4 regions of the Phytopseudomonas argentinensis genome follow, and region 1 is predicted to be linked to each of the others. Evidence: riboswitches for the same ligand, from Rfam matches in the RefSeq annotation. Region 1 holds a riboswitch; each other region holds the start of a gene.
What was found. A riboswitch is a leader RNA that binds a small molecule or an ion and turns the genes downstream of it on or off. The one in region 1 is predicted to bind cobalamin.
Positions count from the first base shown of each region.

Region 2: it holds a riboswitch for cobalamin, as region 1 does, so the genes downstream of both, cobO (cob(I)yrinic acid a,c-diamide adenosyltransferase) here and cobW (cobalamin biosynthesis protein CobW) in region 1, are expected to answer to the same signal.
Region 3: it holds a riboswitch for cobalamin, as region 1 does, so the genes downstream of both, SA190iCDA_RS05985 (TonB-dependent receptor domain-containing protein) here and cobW (cobalamin biosynthesis protein CobW) in region 1, are expected to answer to the same signal.
Region 4: it holds a riboswitch for cobalamin, as region 1 does, so the genes downstream of both, SA190iCDA_RS14905 (ABC transporter substrate-binding protein) here and cobW (cobalamin biosynthesis protein CobW) in region 1, are expected to answer to the same signal.

Region 1 is NZ_CP056087.1:601,253-605,457, reverse strand. Features, by position in the region: gene cobN (cobaltochelatase subunit CobN) at 1-334, opposite strand, end outside; gene cobW (cobalamin biosynthesis protein CobW) at 733-1,782, opposite strand; cobalamin riboswitch at 1,880-2,070, opposite strand; cobalamin riboswitch at 2,167-2,369, shown strand; gene SA190iCDA_RS02810 (CbtB domain-containing protein) at 2,464-2,649, shown strand; gene SA190iCDA_RS02805 (CbtA family protein) at 2,660-3,379, shown strand; gene SA190iCDA_RS02800 (cobalamin biosynthesis protein) at 3,376-3,783, shown strand; gene cobM (precorrin-4 C(11)-methyltransferase) at 3,859-4,205, shown strand, end outside.
Region 2 is NZ_CP056087.1:3,620,896-3,625,100, reverse strand. Features, by position in the region: gene SA190iCDA_RS16230 (NAD-dependent deacylase) at 1-765, shown strand, start outside; gene SA190iCDA_RS16225 (C40 family peptidase) at 820-1,455, shown strand; gene SA190iCDA_RS16220 (C40 family peptidase) at 1,591-2,118, shown strand; cobalamin riboswitch at 2,188-2,413, shown strand; gene cobO (cob(I)yrinic acid a,c-diamide adenosyltransferase) at 2,550-3,185, shown strand; gene SA190iCDA_RS16210 (cobyrinate a,c-diamide synthase) at 3,200-4,205, shown strand, end outside.
Region 3 is NZ_CP056087.1:1,320,780-1,324,984, forward strand. Features, by position in the region: gene SA190iCDA_RS05980 (AI-2E family transporter) at 1-535, shown strand, start outside; gene SA190iCDA_RS05985 (TonB-dependent receptor domain-containing protein) at 855-2,708, opposite strand; cobalamin riboswitch at 2,812-3,030, opposite strand; gene dxs (1-deoxy-D-xylulose-5-phosphate synthase) at 3,073-4,205, opposite strand, start outside.
Region 4 is NZ_CP056087.1:3,340,255-3,344,459, reverse strand. Features, by position in the region: yybP-ykoY riboswitch at 1-103, shown strand, start outside; gene mntP (manganese efflux pump MntP) at 144-671, shown strand; gene ykgO (type B 50S ribosomal protein L36) at 1,020-1,175, opposite strand; gene SA190iCDA_RS14910 (type B 50S ribosomal protein L31) at 1,172-1,432, opposite strand; cobalamin riboswitch at 1,677-1,874, shown strand; gene SA190iCDA_RS14905 (ABC transporter substrate-binding protein) at 2,043-3,050, shown strand; gene SA190iCDA_RS14900 (FecCD family ABC transporter permease) at 3,047-4,081, shown strand; gene SA190iCDA_RS14895 (ABC transporter ATP-binding protein) at 4,078-4,205, shown strand, end outside.

The DNA of each region.
Region 1 (4,205 bases):
GAATCAGCGTCTTGCCCTGCCCGGCCAGTTCCACCAGCCGCTCGATGCCGTAGCGCCAGTAGCTGACGCCGCCATGCACGGAAATCATGATGACCTTGGCGTGCCGGAGCACCTGCTCGACGTAGAAGTCCACCGAGGCGTTGTTGCCCAGCTGCGCCGGGCTGGCCAGGCGCAGGCTGGGGTAATCCTCGGGTAGATGGCGGGCGACTTCGGTCAGCAGCGACAGGTGCGAATCACCGGTGCACAGCACCACCAGCTCGGCGGGGGTCTGGCCGAGGTCGGCGATGCTGTCGGCCGGCAGCGCCTGGCCGGGCTGGGTCCGTAGCAGGTGCATTTAGGCGAGCCGCAAGCTGCAAGCCGCAGGCTGCAAGCTGCTGTAGGGGGGACTCAGGAGCGCAGCGAACAGTCCGCCAAGCCCTGCAGCGTTCTTCACCACGACGCCCCATCGAAAGATCGACGGCATGCGGCTTCGCGACGACTGCACGGATGCAGGAGGTCGAGCGACGCAGGAAGCCAAAGCCGAGTACGCCCTACTCGCTGCAAACTCGAAGCCGCCGTAGGGCGGACTCAGGAGCGCAGCAAACAGTCCGCCAGGCCATGCGGAGTTCTGCACAAGGCCGCCCCATCGAAAGATCGGCGGCGTACTGCTTCGCGACGACTGCATGGATGCAGGAGGTCGAGCGACGCAGGAAGCCAAAGCCGAGCACGCCCTACGCGCGAGCGCGCTTCGCATCAGGCCAACGCCATCTTGAGTTCGGTGGCGATGCCGGCGTGGTCGAGCTCCTGGCCGATCACGATCAGGCGCGTCACCCGGGCTTCGTCGGGCTTCCAGGCGCGGTCGAAGTGCTTGTCGAAGCGCTGACCGACGCCCTGCAGCAACAAACGCATGGGCTTGTTCGGCACGGCGACGAAACCTTTCACGCGCAGAATGCCGTGTTTGCCGACCACGTCCCTCAGGGCAGCGAGCAGGCGCGCCTCGTCCGCTTCGGGTAGTTCCACGTGGAACGAGTCGAATTCGTCGTGATCGTGATCGTCGTCTTCATCGTCATGGTGGGTACGGCGGCCTTCGATATGCAGCTCGGTCTCGCTGTCCAGGCCCAGCAGCACCTCCAGCGGCAGCGAGCCGCCATGGGCCTCGACCACCTTGACCGCCGACGGCAGCTCCTCGGCCACTTCGGCGCGCACCGCGGCCAGCGCCTCGGCATCGAGCAGGTCGGCCTTGTTGAGGATCACCAGGTCGGCGCTGGCCAGCTGGTCGGCGAACAGCTCGTGCAGCGGCGATTCGTGATCGAGGTTGGGGTCGAGCTTGCGCTGGGCATCGACCTGATCGGGGAAGGCGGCAAAGGTGCCGGCCGCCACGGCCGGGCTATCGACCACGGTGATCACCGCATCGACGGTGCAGGCGTTACGGATTTCCGGCCAGTTGAAGGCCTGCACCAGGGGCTTGGGCAGGGCCAGGCCGCTGGTTTCGATAAGGATATGGTCGAGATCGCCGCGGCGCTCCACCAGCTCGCGCATCACCGGGAAGAACTCTTCCTGCACAGTGCAGCACAGGCAGCCGTTGGCCAGTTCGAACACCCGGCCATTGGCTTCTTCCTCGCTGCAGCCGATGGAGCACTGCTTGAGAATCTCACCGTCGATGCCCAGCTCGCCGAATTCGTTGACGATCACCGCGATGCGCCGGCCTTCGGCGTTTTCCAGCATGTGCCGCAGCAGGGTGGTCTTACCGGCACCGAGAAAGCCGGTGACGATGGTGACGGGAAGTTTGGCGAGCGTTTTCATGGTGGCCCCTGGCGTCTACAGAAACGGCGAGCGGGCAATAGGATGGCAGGCACGAGCAGGGCTCGCGCCAAGGCATCACCGGATCACCCCGCCCGGTTGTCGAAAGCGTTATCGAGGCAGGTCTCCTGGCTGGCAGGTCATGGCACGCGGCCGGCCTTCCCGGTCTCCCAGTGGCGATTGGCGACGCACTCGCTGCTTACAGTTGCGGGGGCAGCCACGGCGATCCGTGTTCCCTCTTGAACCTGTTAGAAGCCTTCTGAACAGGTTTCCTCTCCATGGCGACCCATGGAGAACCTCGAAGACCGCAAGGCTACGCAGAGCCTGGGTAACGGTCAATCGCGGCGCGACCTGCAGCATATTGACGCTCTGGCCGCTTCGTGGTGTTCTTGCCCGGTTGTTTCAGGTGTCTCACGCCGCCGCGCGTGAGGTGAAACGGGAAGCCGGTTAGAGTCCGGCGCTGCCCCCGCAACGGTAAGCGAATGCCAGGATCGTTTTGGCCACTGTGCACGCGCATGGGAAGGCCGATCCCTATCGCCGCAAGGTGATCGTCGTGAGCCCGGAGACCGGCCTGAATCCTCTGTTTGGCAACCCGCGGTGGGCGGGCACGCGCCGATCGCTGCCTGCTCGTGCGGGCTGTCTCGCCGTGTCCTGCTGTGCCGTTTACCCCTGAGGTCTACGATCATGTCCAGCAGTGTCCTTTCCGATTCCAGCGCCTCTGCGCTCCCCCTGTCGCAACGTATCCTGCTCGCCGTTGGCAGCTGCGTGCTGGGCGCCGTGCTGATCTTCTTCGCCGGCTTCTCCCAGGTCGAAGCCCTGCACAACGCCGCCCACGATACCCGGCATAGCGCCGCGTTCCCCTGCCACTGAGGGCACCAGAATGATCAAGCGTATCGCCCGGACCGCCGGGTTCGCCGGCCTGCTCGCCGCCATCGTGCTGACCCTGCTGCAGAGCCTGTGGGTAACCCCGTTGATTCAGCACGCGGAGACCTTCGAAGTCGCGGAGCCTGCAGCCACAAGGGAACATGGCCATGACACTGGCACCGTCGCTCACGACCATGACGGCGCCGATGGCCACGGCCATGACGGTGAAGCCTGGGCCCCTGAGGACGGCTGGCAGCGCCTGTTATCCACAGGCCTGAGCAACCTGGTGGTGGCTGTCGGCTTTGCGCTGATGCTCGCCGGTCTGTTCACCCTGCGTGCCCCCGAGAAAACCTGGCAGGGCCTGCTCTGGGGCCTGGCGGGTTTCGCCACCTTCGTACTGGCACCCTCCAGCGGCCTGCCGCCGGAACTGCCAGGCACTGCCGCGGCGGACCTGCTGCTGCGCCAGTACTGGTGGATCGGCACCGCGGCCTCGACCGCCGCCGGCCTGGCGTTGCTGGCATTCGGCAGCAACTGGCTGCTGCGCATTCCGGGCGTGATGATTCTCGCCCTGCCCCACCTGATTGGCGCGCCGCAGCCCGAAGCACATGAAAGCCTGGCGCCCGAAGCGCTGGAGCATCAGTTCATCCTCGCCTCGCTGCTGACCAACGCGGTTTTCTGGGCCGCCCTGGGCCTGACTGCCGCCTGGTTCCATGGCCGTGGGCGCCAGCCGCAGTGAATGAGCGGCCCATCCTCGTCGCCGGCCTGGGTTGCCGGCGCGAGTGCTCGCGCGATGAGCTGCTGGCCTTGCTCGACAGCACCCTGGCCGAGCAGGGCTCGAGCACGGCTGAGCTGACGGCCCTGGCCAGCAGCGCCCACAAGGCGGCTGAACCTGGCCTCCAGCTGTTGGCCGCGCACCTGAACCTGCCGATCCACTTCCTGCCCGCCGAGGTGCTGGCGGGTTACCATGGGCGCCTGACCGAGACCTCGGCCAAGGCGTTGCGGGTGACCGGCATGCCAGGCATCGCCGAAGCCAGCGCCCTGGCCCTGGCCGAACAGCTGAGCGGCCGACCCGCTCGCCTGTGGATAACCAAGCGCAAGAGCGCCGCCGCCACCCTGGCCGTAGCCCGAGTCGATGGGTAGGGATCAAGCCCTATCGATCTGCCGGGATTTTCATCGGTCGATACAAGACACCGCCACCCCATATTCAGGAACCGCATGACCGTCTACTTCATTGGCGCCGGCCCCGGCGACCCCGAGCTGATCACCGTCAAGGGTCAGCGCCTGATCCGCAGCTGCCCGGTGATCCTCTACGCCGGCTCGCTGGTGCCCGACGCGGTGCTCGACGGCCATCAGGCCCATCAGGTGGTCAATACCGCCGAGCTGCACCTGGATGAAATCATCGCCCTGCTGCGCGCCGCCCACGCCCGTGGCGAGGACGTGGCGCGGGTGCATTCCGGCGACCCGTCGCTGTATGGCGCCATCGGCGAGCAGATTCGTCACCTGCGCGCGCTGGGCATACCCTTCGAGATCATTCCCGGCGTGACGGCCACGGCCGCCTGCGC
Region 2 (4,205 bases), 2.1 Mb from region 1:
CAGCGCCTGGCGTCGGCGTTCATCGACGCGCAGCGCATCCTGATCATCACCGGGGCGGGAATTTCCGCCGACTCCGGCTTGCCCACCTACCGCGGCATCGGCGGCCTGTACAACGACCATACCGATGATGGCGTGCCGATCGAGGTGGCCATGTCCGGCGAGATGCTGCGCCGTGATCCGGCGCTGTGCTGGAAATACCTGGCGCAGCTTGGCAGCGCCTGCCTGGGCGCCGGGCCGAACGCCGGCCACCAGGCGATAGCCGAACTGCAGGCCATCAAGCCCGAATGCTGGGTGCTGACCCAGAATATCGATGGGTACCACCGCCTGGCCGGCAGCCCCATGGACCGGCTGATAGAGATTCACGGAGAATTGGCGCCGCTTTATTGCCAGCGATGCGGACAAACCGACGAGCGGTTGGCCGAGCATCTGCAGCGGCCGCTACCACCGCTGTGCGCGGCTTGCGATGGCGTGCTGCGCCCACCGGTGACGTTGTTCGGGGAGCTGTTGCCGTCCGTAGCCCTGGAGCGTCTACGACGGCAGTTGGCGAAGGGTTTCGACCTGGTGATCAGTGCCGGCACCAGCGCCAGCTTTCCTTATATAGCCGAGCCGCTGCTGCAGGCGCGCCGGTCGGGAGGCGTGACGGTGGAGGTCAATTTGTCGCACACCCGGGTCAGTGACCGGGTTGACTTGCGGCTGGAAGAACGGGCCTTAGATGTTTTCCCGGAACTACTGAGTCACATCGCTGCTCATAATATTTGCAAATGAGCCCGTTCGCGGGCATAGTCGCGGCTGTTCATTTTTCATGCCACGGTCGTGCCCATGCGCAAACGCTTCGCACCCCTCGTGCCTCTCGCACTCACATTGGTTCTCGCCGCCTGCGCTAACCACACCTCGCAACCCCAGATCGATACGCCTCAGGCCCAGGCTTCATTGCCTGCCAGGCCGGTGGTCGCTGCGCCTGTCGTGGAGCTCAAGGATGCCGGCGAAAACGACGCTGTCGTCGATTTCGCCAATCATGCCCCTTACGCCTTGCCGCAACTGGCGGACAGCGTGCTGGAAAAGGGTATTTCCCTGATCGGCACGCGCTACCGCTTCGGTGGTACCTCGGTGAAAACCGGTTTCGATTGCAGCGGCTTCATCGGCTACCTGTTCCGCGAGGAGCTGGGGATGGAACTGCCGCGCTCGACTCGCGACATGATCAACATCGATGCCCCGCTGGTCGATCGCAAGGCCCTGAAACCCGGCGATCTGGTGTTCTTCAGCACGGCCGGTCGCGGCCGCGTCAGCCACGCCGGCATCTACCTGGGTGACGATCAATTCATCCATTCCTCCAGCCGTCGCAGCGGCGGCGTGCGTATCGACAGCCTGGACGATGGCTATTGGAAGCGCACCTTCATTGAAGCCAAGCGCGTTCTGGCATTGGCGCCGACCGAGCATTTGGCCTCTCAACACTGATGGGGAGTTGCCCGGTCAGCATGCTCGGGTAACAATTCGAATGTTTTCAAGCGACTGCAGTGTAAAGCTAAAGCTTGCACTGCAGTTGTGAACACGGCAGAGTAGGGCGCATTCAGGCTCCAGGATCGTCCGTCCATGACTGCCACCGTCCGTATCGCCTTCCTTCTGCTCGCCGCACTGCTCGGTGCCTGCTCCAGCCGAGTGCCCGCACCTGCCCCGCAACCCGTCGTGGTCATGCCTGCACCCGGTGGTTATCAGGGGGGCGCGGACGATGTGCTGTTCCGCGCACTGGGTCTGGTGGGTACCCCCTATCGTTACGGCGGCAATACGCCGGACAGCGGTTTCGACTGCAGTGGGCTGATCGGCTACGTGTACCGTGACGCCGCCGGCATCAGGCTGCCGCGCTCGACGCGCGAGCTGATCAGCATGCGCGCGCCGACCATTGGCCGGGATTCCCTGCGCAGTGGCGATCTGGTGTTCTTCGCCACCAACGGTGGACGGCAGGTCAGCCATGCCGGCATCTACGTCGGCGAAGGGCGCTTCGTGCATGCGCCATCCTCAGGTGGCACGGTGCGCCTGGACAGCCTTGGCAACAGCTACTGGCAGCGCACCTATATCGAAGCCAAGCGCGTCTTTCCGGTGGAACTGGCCAGCCATCCCTGAGCATGCCGTCGCGCGAGGCCGTGCGACATCACCGACTCTGCGATTGACGCTTACGCCGTCAGTCCTTACCCTTTGCGACCTGCTTCAGGTGCCCCTGGTCGCGGCCAGGGGTGAAACTGGGAAGTCGGTGCGCTGCCGCCAAGCGAGCAATGCCGACGCTGCCCCCGCAACGGTAAACGAGTCCAACCACGCTTCTGGCCACTGTATCGCTGATACGGGAAGGCGCGTTGGTCGCTGTGTCCCAGGGGACTCGCGCTCGCAAGCCCGGAGACCGGCCTGTCGCTTTTTCCTTAGGTTGCGCGGTGGGCGCGGCCGGTGCGCGGCCCCAGGGCCAGCCCCTGCCTGCTCCTGCGTGATCGTTTTTATCGTCAGGCATCAATGCATGCCTGAGCGTTTCAGCTGCGCAGGCGTGCTGGCACCGAGGAGATCCCATGAGCGAGTCGACCCCACCCCCCAGTCGCGAATCGGCCGAACGCGATGCGCGCCACAACGCCCGTATGGCGCGCAAGAAGGCGCTGATGGACGACAGGATCGCCCAGGCCCAGGACGAATACGGTTTGCTGCTGGTGCACAGCGGCAACGGCAAGGGCAAGAGCAGCTCGGCCTTCGGCATGGTTGCCCGAGCGCTGGGCCATGGCCTCAAGGTGGGCGTGGTGCAGTTCATCAAGGGCGGCATGGCCACCGGCGAGGAGCAGTTTTTCCGCCGTTTCCCCGATGAAGTCAGCTACCACGTGATGGGCGAGGGTTACACCTGGGATACCCAGGATCGCCAGCGCGACATCGAGAAGGCCCGCCAGGCCTGGGATGTCGCCAGGCAATTGCTGGGCGATCCGCGGATCGCCCTGGTGGTGCTCGATGAGCTGAATATCGCCCTCAAGCACGGTTATCTGGACCTGGATCTGGTGCTGCGCGATATCGAGTCGCGCCCGGAACTGCAGCACGTGGTGGTGACCGGCCGCGGCGCGCCGCCGGCGTTGCTCGAGGCCGCCGACACGGTGACCGAGATGACCCTGGTCAAGCATGCCTTCAAGGCCGGGGTGAAGGCGCAGAAGGGCGTGGAATTTTGAATACGCAGCAAGCGCTGTCCGTCGAGCCGGGGACGCCACGGCGCTGCCCGACCCTGGTGATTGCCGCGCCGGCTTCGGGGCAGGGCAAGACCACCGTCACCGCCGCCCTGGCGCGCCTGCATACCCGGCAGGGCAAGCGGGTGCGGGTATTCAAGTGCGGGCCGGATTTTCTCGACCCGATGATCCTCTCCCGTGCCAGCGGCAACCCGGTCTATCAGCTCGACCTGTGGATGGTCGGCGAGGCCGAGAGCCGGCGGCTGCTCTGGGAAGCGGCGGGCGAGGCCGATCTGATTCTCATCGAAGGCGTGATGGGGTTGTTCGACGGCTCGCCGTCGGCAGCTGACCTGGCGCGTCGTTTCGGCGTGCCGGTGCTTGGGGTGATCGACGGTTCGGCCATGGCCCAGACCTTCGGCGCCCTGGCCGTTGGCCTGGCCAGCTACCAGCCGGACCTGCCGTTCTCCGGCGTGCTCGGCAACCGGGTCAATCCAGGTCGCCATAACGACCTGATCCGTGACAGCCTGCCGGCCTCGATCCGCTGGTACGGCTCGTTGCCGCGCAGTGCCGCCATCGAGCTGCCAAGCCGGCACCTTGGTCTGGTACAGGCCGCCGAGCTGGCCGACCTGGATGTGCGCCTGGATGCCGCGGCCGATGCCCTCGAGCAGACCGCCACCCTGACCATGCCGCCGCCCGTGACCTTCGCGGCGCCCGCGCTGGCGCCACTGGAACCGCTGCTGGAAGGCGTGCGTATCGGCGTGGCGCACGATGCGTCCTTCGCCTTTATCTACCAGGCCAATCTCGATCTGCTTGAGCGCATGGGGGCGACCCTGGTGTCTTTCAGCCCGCTGGGCGACGAAGCGCTACCCGAGGTGGACAGCCTCTATCTGCCCGGCGGCTACCCGGAACTACATCTGCAGGCACTGAGTGGCAATCGACCGATGATCGACGCCATCAGGGCGCACCAGCAGGCCGGCAAGCCGCTGCTCGCCGAGTGCGGCGGCATGCTGTACCTGCTCGAATCGC
Region 3 (4,205 bases), 720 kb from region 1:
GATCCTCGGCGCGGTGATCGCCCTGCAGAGCGTGCCCGAGCCGGATCAGCTCAAGCCCCTGGCCGGCGCCCTGCTGACCCGCGTGCAGCGTTTCGTCGAGGCGTTTCGCAATATCGTCTTCGCGCAGATCAAGATTTCCCTGCTCAACACCACCTTCACCGGCATCTTCCTGATGGGCGTACTGCCGCTGTTCGACGTGCACCTGCCGCTGACCAAGACGCTGATCGTGATCACCTTCGTGGCCGGCCTGCTGCCGGTGGTCGGCAACCTGATCTCCAACACCGCGATCTTCGTGGTCGGCCTGTCGCTGTCGATCTGGGTGGCGCTGGGCGCACTGGCCTACCTGATCGTTATCCACAAGGTCGAATACTTCCTCAACGCGCGCATCGTCGGCGGGCAGATCAAGGCGCGGGCCTGGGAGCTGCTCTTGGTGATGCTGGTGTTCGAGGCCGCCTTCGGCATCGCCGGGCTGGTGGCGGCGCCGGTCTACTACGCCTATGTGAAGAGCGAACTCAAGGCCCAGGGCTGGGTGTGATCATGTCGGCTGGATCGCCCCCGCAGCGTTTAAACGGATCGGGGAGATCCATCGACCGGGTAGGTGCCGCTTGCGGGCCATTTCCTGACTCAGGCCTCTTCATGCTCTCTCGACGAGGCGCCACGAGCAGTGATGACAGAAAGGCAGAAGCGAATATTGAGCTTCAAGCCGCAAGCCTCAAGCGGCAAGAAGAAGCTAGAGCACTGCGGGCTGCTTTGAACTTGTAGCTTGCAGCTTGCAGCTGCTTCCGCCACTTCGCCGCCAATCCACAGGAATACGGATTCGGGGTTTCCGAATGAACAAGGTCGTGACCGGGCTCTCAGAACGCCGGGGTCCAGGTCAGTGACAGCAGGGCAGTACGGCCTTCTTCCCGGTATTCCCGGTAATTCGTCACGGGCCAGCTTCCATCGCCGTACTGGGCGCGGCTGTAACCCTTGTCCAGCACGTTATCCACTTTCAGCCCCAGCGCCAGCTCCGCTGTCGCCTGCCAGTTGCCGCGCAGGCCAAGCAGCCCGTGGCCGGCGATCTCGCGCTGATTGTCGACGTCGTCGTAGGTACGGCTGACCGCCTGCCAGGTGGCGCCGAATGACCAGTCGCCGAACTGGCGATCCACATCCAGGCTCAGGGTGCGCTTGGCGCGGCGATTCAATTGCCTGCCGGTGCTGCGGTCGCGCGGATCGATCAGGCTCAGGCCAAGGGCGGCCTGCCAGCCCAGCAGTTCCTGCTGCAGGCTGCCTTCGAAGCCGTTGATACGCGCCTTGTCGAGGTTCTCGGCGGGCCAGCCGTTGATCGCATCACGCAGGTCGGTGCGGTACACCGAGGCCTGCAGCGCCGTGCGCTCGGCCACTTGGCTGCGCCACTGCAACTCGTAGGATTTCGAGGTCTCCGGCTGCAGGTCCGGGTTGCCGCCGCCTGGCCAGTAGAGGTCGTTGAAGGTCGGCGCGCGGAAGCCCTCGGCGTAGGAGAAGATCAGCTCGTTGCGCGCATCGAGCTGGTAACCCAGGGCCGCGCTGAACGTGTTGGCGCTGCCGAACTGCTGGTTCTTCTCGTGGCGCAGGCCCAGCTCGGTACTGAAGCGCTCGCCGCGGTAACGGTGCTGCGTCAGCAGGGCGTGGTTCCAGCGGCTGTCCTCGGCGTAGGCGGTATCGCTGTTGAGCTGTTCCTGGTAGCCATCGGCGCCGAGCAGCAGGCTGTGGCCGTCGCCCAGGTCGAGGGTGTTGAGCCAGGCCAGGCTGTTGCGGTAGGTGTTGAAGGGGCTGCTGGCGGGCACGTCATCGAAGCGCTCGACGGAGCGGTTCTCGCTGTGGCCGACTTCCAGGCGGCTTTTCCAGTCAGGCAGCAGCTGGGCGTCGAGGAACCCGGAGTAACTGGTCAGTTGATAGTCGGCGTACGGGTAGGCACCTTCCCAGCCACCGTCGTATTCGCTCTCGCCGCGCTGGTCGAGCACGCTGAAGCCGGCTGCCAGCGCTTCGCTGAAACGGTGACTGAGGGTGGCGCTGAAGGCGTTGATGCGGTAGGCGTCGCGATCGCTGTCCGGCGCCACGCGGGCATGGGTGCGATTGATGCCGCGGGTGTCGTCGGCGCTCAGGCCGAGGTTGAAACGAGTGTCGGCATCGCCACCGGACAGGCCCAGGCTGCGTTCCCAGCTGTGGTTCGACCCATAGCCGACGCGCAGGCGCGGGTTGAGCCCTTCGCCCGTAGCCCGACGGGTGAAAATCTGCACCACGCCGCCAATCGCATCGGCACCATGGATGGCCGAGCGTGAGCCGCGCAGCACTTCGACACGTTCGATCTGCTCGACATTCAGGTATTCCAGCGGCGCGCCACCAGCAGATGCCGAGCCGATGCGCTGACCGTCGACCAGCACCAGGCTCTGTGCGGTCTTGGTGCCGCGAATGTACAGGCCGCTGGTGCTGCCGCGGCCACCGGCGCGGGTGACCTGCACCCCTGGCACCCGGCTCAGCAGGTCGAGCACGCTGCCGGGCTGCAGGCGCTCGATGTCGGCGCGGGTGAATACCGTGGTGGGGGTGCTGCTCCGTTCGCGCGGCTGCACGTCACGGTTGCCCGTCACCACGGTCTCCGAGAGCTTCAGTGCATCCTCGTAGTTCGTCGGGGAGGCTAGTGCCAGGCCGGGGGCCAGCGACGTCGCCAGAAGCAGGCGGGATAATTTCATTCTGTGAATTCCTCAAAGGTCGGCAGACGTTCGAGGAGGGCAGGAGCAAGCCCAGCCGGGGCAATGAGCCCATGCAGCGCTTGACGGTGGTGCCCTCCGCAACACACGTCTCGTCCTGCAAGGGCGGTATCCGGGCTTTCGACCTGCAACCGCTGGCCTTCCCGGTAGACCCAGTGGCGGTTGAGCGGTTGTGCAATCGGCTGATTGCGGTCGATTACCGTTGCGGGGGCAGCGTCGGCTTGGCGCGCGGAGCGAGCGCACCGACTTCCCGTTTAACGCGCGGCGTGGCAGCGCCGCGCGCACCTGGCAGGAGGTGAACGAGGCGTACCTTAGAAGGTGACTGCATGAAACACAAGCAAGTCGGTCAGGCTTTGCTTGAGCCTTTTTCAAGACGCTGACGCACGGCCGCTTCGATGCCCGCTTCGTCCAGGCCACATTCGGCGAGCATCTGGTCGGGGCGGGCGTGCTCCACATAGCTGTCGGGCAGGCCCAGGTGCAGCATTGGCTTGAGGGTGCCCTGGGCGGCAAGGAATTCGCTGACCGCGCTGCCGGCCCCGCCCATCACGCTGTTTTCCTCGATGGTCACCAGCAGCTCGTGGCCTGCAGCCAGTTCGCTGACCAGCGCTTCGTCGAGGGGTTTGACGAAGCGCATGTCGACCACCGTGGCGTCCAGGGTTTCGCCGACGCGCAGGGCCTCATTCAGCTGCACGCCGAACACCAGCAGGGCGACACCCTTGCCCTGGCGGCGCACCACGCCCTTGCCGATCGGCAGTGGCGTCAGCTCACGGTCGATGGTTGCGTTCGGGCCGCTGCCGCGCGGGTAGCGCACTGCCGCCGGGCCAGTGAACTGGTAGCCGGTGGTGAGCATGTGGTGCAGCTCGTTTTCATCGCTCGGCGTCATGATCAGCATGCCGGGGATGCAGCGCAGGTAGGAGAGGTCGAAGCTGCCCGCGTGGGTCGGGCCGTCTTCGCCGACCAGGCCGGCGCGGTCGATGGCGAACAGCACGTCGAGGTTCTGCACAGCGACGTCGTGGATCAGCTGATCGTAGGCGCGCTGCAGGAAGGTCGAGTAGATCGCCACCACCGGCTTGGCGCCTTCGCAGGCCATGCCGGCGGCCAGCGTCACCGCATGCTGCTCGGCGATGGCCACGTCGAAGTAGCGATCCGGGTGACGCTCGCTGAACGCCACCAGGTCGGAGCCTTCCTTCATGGCCGGGGTGACCGCCATCAGGCGTTCGTCATGGGCGGCCATCTCGCACAGCCATTGGCCGAACACGCTGGAGTATTTCGGGCCGGACGGCTTCTTCACCTCGGCCGGCGCGTTGATCGGCTCCAGCTTGGTGATGGCGTGGTAGACGATCGGATCGACCTCGGCCGGCGCGAAGCCCTTGCCCTTCTTGGTGACCACATGGAGGAACTGCAGGCCCTCCAGGTCGCGCATGTTGCGCAGGGTGGCCAGCAGGGTCGGCAAGTCGTGGCCGTCGATGGGGCCGATGT
Region 4 (4,205 bases), 2.3 Mb from region 1:
CAGCCGTGGTACGAACACCTTTCGGTTGGTGAGACCAATGACTGATACGTGCCTGAGGTCGGGCGCGTGTATCGGTCATTGACTCGTAGCCCGACCGAGACGTAACCGTGAGTTTCCTTTCTCTTGTCTTCCTGGCCTTCGCCATGTCCACCGATGCCTTCGCCGCGGCTGTCGGCAAGGGCGCCTCGCTGCACAACCCCCGATTTCTCGATGCCCTGCGCACCGGTCTGATCTTCGGCGTGATCGAAGCCATCACGCCGGCGGTCGGCTGGTTCATCGGCCAGGCCGCGGCTGGCTATGTGGAACAGTGGGATCACTGGATCGCCTTCACGCTGCTGCTGTTACTCGGCGGCCACATGATCCACGCGGGCTTGCAGCCCGAGGCCGACGAGGCAGGAGAGAAACCCACGGCGCATTCCTTCTGGCTGCTGGCCGCCACGGCATTCGCCACCAGCATCGACGCGCTGGCCGTGGGTGTCGGCCTGGCTTTCGTCGATGTGAACATCTGGCCCGCGGCGCTGGCCATCGGCCTGGCGACCATGACCATGGTCACCATAGGCGTGATGCTCGGGCGCCTGATCGGCACCGCGATCGGCCGCAAGGCGGAAATCCTCGGCGGCCTGGTGCTGATCGGCGTGGGCGCGGCGATTCTCTATGACCACACCTTGTAAGCCGCCAGACCGCCGGCAGCCAAGGTCGAATGGGCTCAGGTGCTCTGGACTTTTCGGGCGCTGTCCCGCTGCATGACCAGGACGTAAAGGTACGGTAGCAGGTGCTGGCTGCATTCCACGGCTTGGCACCCCTGGCAACAGGCCAGCCGATAAGGGAGGGATATGGTTATTGTCGGGAGTCCGGCGCGGCCCTGGCGATTCGCTTCGCCATGCTGCGCGTAGAGTTGTCAGTGCCGCTGCCGAGGGCGGCGAGCTCGTCCGCGGCGATAGCTTCCAATCGCAATGCCCCGTCGACGCCGTGATCCCTCGCTGAGGGTGCGCGGCGCCTCGAGGCGGTGATACAGGCGCTCAGCCCTTGTTCTTGCGCTGGGGTTTGGGGCGGCCCTGTACGCATTTGAAGCGCGGCTCGGTCTTGCAGATCACGTAAATGCGTCCGCGACGTTTGACGATCTGGCAGTCGCGATGGCGCAGCTTGGCCTGTTTCAGCGAGGCGACGACCTTCATGACTTGGCGCCTGCGAAGCCGGCGAAGCGCTTGTTGAAGCCGGCCACGCGACCTTCGCTGGTGACCTGGCGTTGCTGGCCGGTGTAGATCGGGTGCGATGCACTGGATACGTCCAGGGTGACATAGGGATAGGTGTTGCCGTCACTGTGCTGGCGCGTCTTGTCGGTCTCGACCGTGGAGCCGATCAGCCAGTAGGCGTCAGCGGCAACGTCGTGAAACAGGACAGGGCGATAGGTGGGGTGGATATCGGGTTTCATGGGGGCTCCATTGGCTACGTTATAAAGTAACGCATTCAGTCTTGATGATTTTAATTCTCATTACAAGCCTTGCTCGTCGATTCGGGGGCACCGCGAAAACCTCGCCTAAATGCGCTTGCCAAAATGTTATGTTGTAACAATAATGGCGGCGCTTTTCGTAGGGCGTTGCGTGGCTCTGGCTGAAGAGGCCTGGTGTTGTGAACGGTAAAACGGCGGCAAAGCGCTGCAGGCGGATCACTTAATCGTTTAAGATGCCGGCGCCGGTTTCCGTGAGGAATTAATAGGGAATCCGTCGCCACCTCGGGTGGCCAAACGGAACTGCCCCCGCAACTGTAGGTATCGAGCAGCGCTGCATTCGTGTCACTGGGAATCGCTTCCGGGAAGGCCGCCGCGTTGCGCAGACGTACCAGTCAGGAGACCTGCCGGCATGGGTCTGCTTCCGCTTCTGGTGGGCAGGCGCCAGTAATCGAACCGCCGGCGGGGTGTCCGGGAGGGGGCATCCGTGATCACTTCCCGCAAGGGACAGGCGTGGCCGTGGCCGCGCGGCGTGATGTGTTCTCCAGCCTACGCACTGCCTTTATGCGTATTTGTTGATTAGGAGATCACCCGGATGTTCGTGTCACGCCTTGCCCTCATCGGTGCCGCCCTGAGTCTGTCTTCTCTGACCTGTGCCGCCGGCCCGACCCAGTATCCGCTCAGCCTGGAAAACTGCGGGCAGTCGCTGACCTTTGCGAAAAGCCCCGGCACTGCCGTGACCATCGGCCAGGCGGGCACCGAAATCCTCTATTCCATGGGCCTGGGCGAGCGCCTGGCCGGTACTTCGCTGTGGTTCAGCCACGTGCTGCCCGAATTCGAGGCGCAGAATGCCAAGGTGCCGCGCCTGGCCGACAACGACCCGAGCTTCGAGTCGGTGATCGGCAAGCGCCCGGGCCTGGTGGCGGTGCAGTTCGAGTGGATGGTGGGCGAGCAGGGTGTGGTGGGTACGCGTAAGCAGTTTCACGACCTGAACATCCCCACCTACATCATGCCCACCGACTGCGAAGGCAAGGACAACCTGGTCGGCGCCGACGGCACCCGCCTGCAGCCGTTCCAGATCGACAGCCTGTACAAGAGCATCGACCAGCTGGCGCAGATCTTCGACGTGCAGGACAAGGGCGACGCCCTGGTCGCCGATCTGCAGAAGCGCCTGGCCGCGGCGGTGGCCGGTGCCGAGCAGCGTCAGGCCAGGGATATTTCCGCGCTGTTCTGGTTCTCCAGCCCGGACATGGATCTGGACCCCTACGTGGCGGGCCAGAAGGGCGTGGCCGACTACATGATGAAATCCCTGGGGCTACGCAACGTGGTCGAGTCCAACGAGGAATGGCCGAGCGTCGGCTGGGAGACCCTGGCCAAGGCCAACCCCACGGTGCTGGTGCTGGCGCGCATGGACCGCCGTCGCTTTCCCGCCGACGATGTGCAGAAGAAGCTCGAATTCCTGCGCAACGACCCGGTCGCCAAGCACATGGATGCCGTCAAGCATGGGCGCATCGTGATCATCGATGCCGATGGCATGCAGGCCTCGCTGCGCATGATCAGCGGCATCGAAACCCTTGCCAAGGCCGTTGACGACTTCCAATGATCGCACGCAGTTCGCGCCTGTTCCTGCTGACCCTGTTCTGCCTGCTATTGCTCGGCGTGGCGGTGATCGCCGGGATCGCCCTGGGTGAAACCCACATTGCGCCCTCGGTGGTGTTCCAGGTGTTGGCCAACAAGCTGTTCGGGGCAGGCTTCGTGCTCGACCCGATCGACGAGGGCATCGTCTGGAATTACCGCCTGACCCGCGCCCTGGTCGCCGCCAGCTGCGGGGCCGGGCTGGCGGTGTCCGGAGTGGTGCTGCAGGCATTGCTGCGCAACCCCCTGGCCGACCCCTACCTGCTGGGTATTTCTGCCGGCGCCTCGACCGGCGCGGTTTCCGTCGCATTGCTCGGGGTCGGGGCCGGCATGTTGTCGCTGTCCATGGGCGCCTTTCTCGGCGCGGTCGCCGCATTCGGCCTGGTCGCGCTGCTGGCCCGGGCGGCGGGCGGTGGCGCCATCAGCGGCAGTGCGCAGATCATTCTTGCCGGCATCGCCGGCTCCCAACTGTTCAATGCGCTGACCTCCTTTCTGATCACCAAGTCGGCCAGCGCCGAGCAGGCCCGCGGCATCATGTTCTGGCTGCTCGGCAACCTCAGCGGGGTCAACTGGCAGGACGTACTGCTGGCCGTGCCGATGGCGCTGGCCGGGGTCTTGCTGGTTGCCTGGCATACCCGGGCGCTGGATGCCTTCACCTTTGGCGCCGAGTCGGCGGCCTCCCTGGGCGTACCGGTGCGCCGCGTACAGGCCACCTTGATCGCCTGTACCGCCCTGGTCACGGCGGTGATGGTGTCGATCGTCGGCTCCATCGGTTTCGTCGGCCTGGTGATCCCCCACGCCGCGCGGCTGCTGGTCGGTGCGCGGCACGGCCGGCTGGTGCCGGTCTCGGCACTGACTGGCGCGGTGTTCCTGATCGCCGCCGATGTGCTGTCGCGTACGGCGATCAAGGGCCAGGTGCTGCCGATCGGCGTGGTCACCGCCCTGGTCGGCGCGCCGGCGTTCGCGGTGATTCTGGTGCGCGGGAGGCAAAGGCGATGAGCACCATGTTGCAGTGCAGCGACCTGGGTTGGTCGGTAAAGGGCAGGGCGATCGTGGCGGGCGTCGACCTCGAGGTGCGCCAGGGCGAAACCCTGGGACTGATCGGGCCCAACGGTTCGGGCAA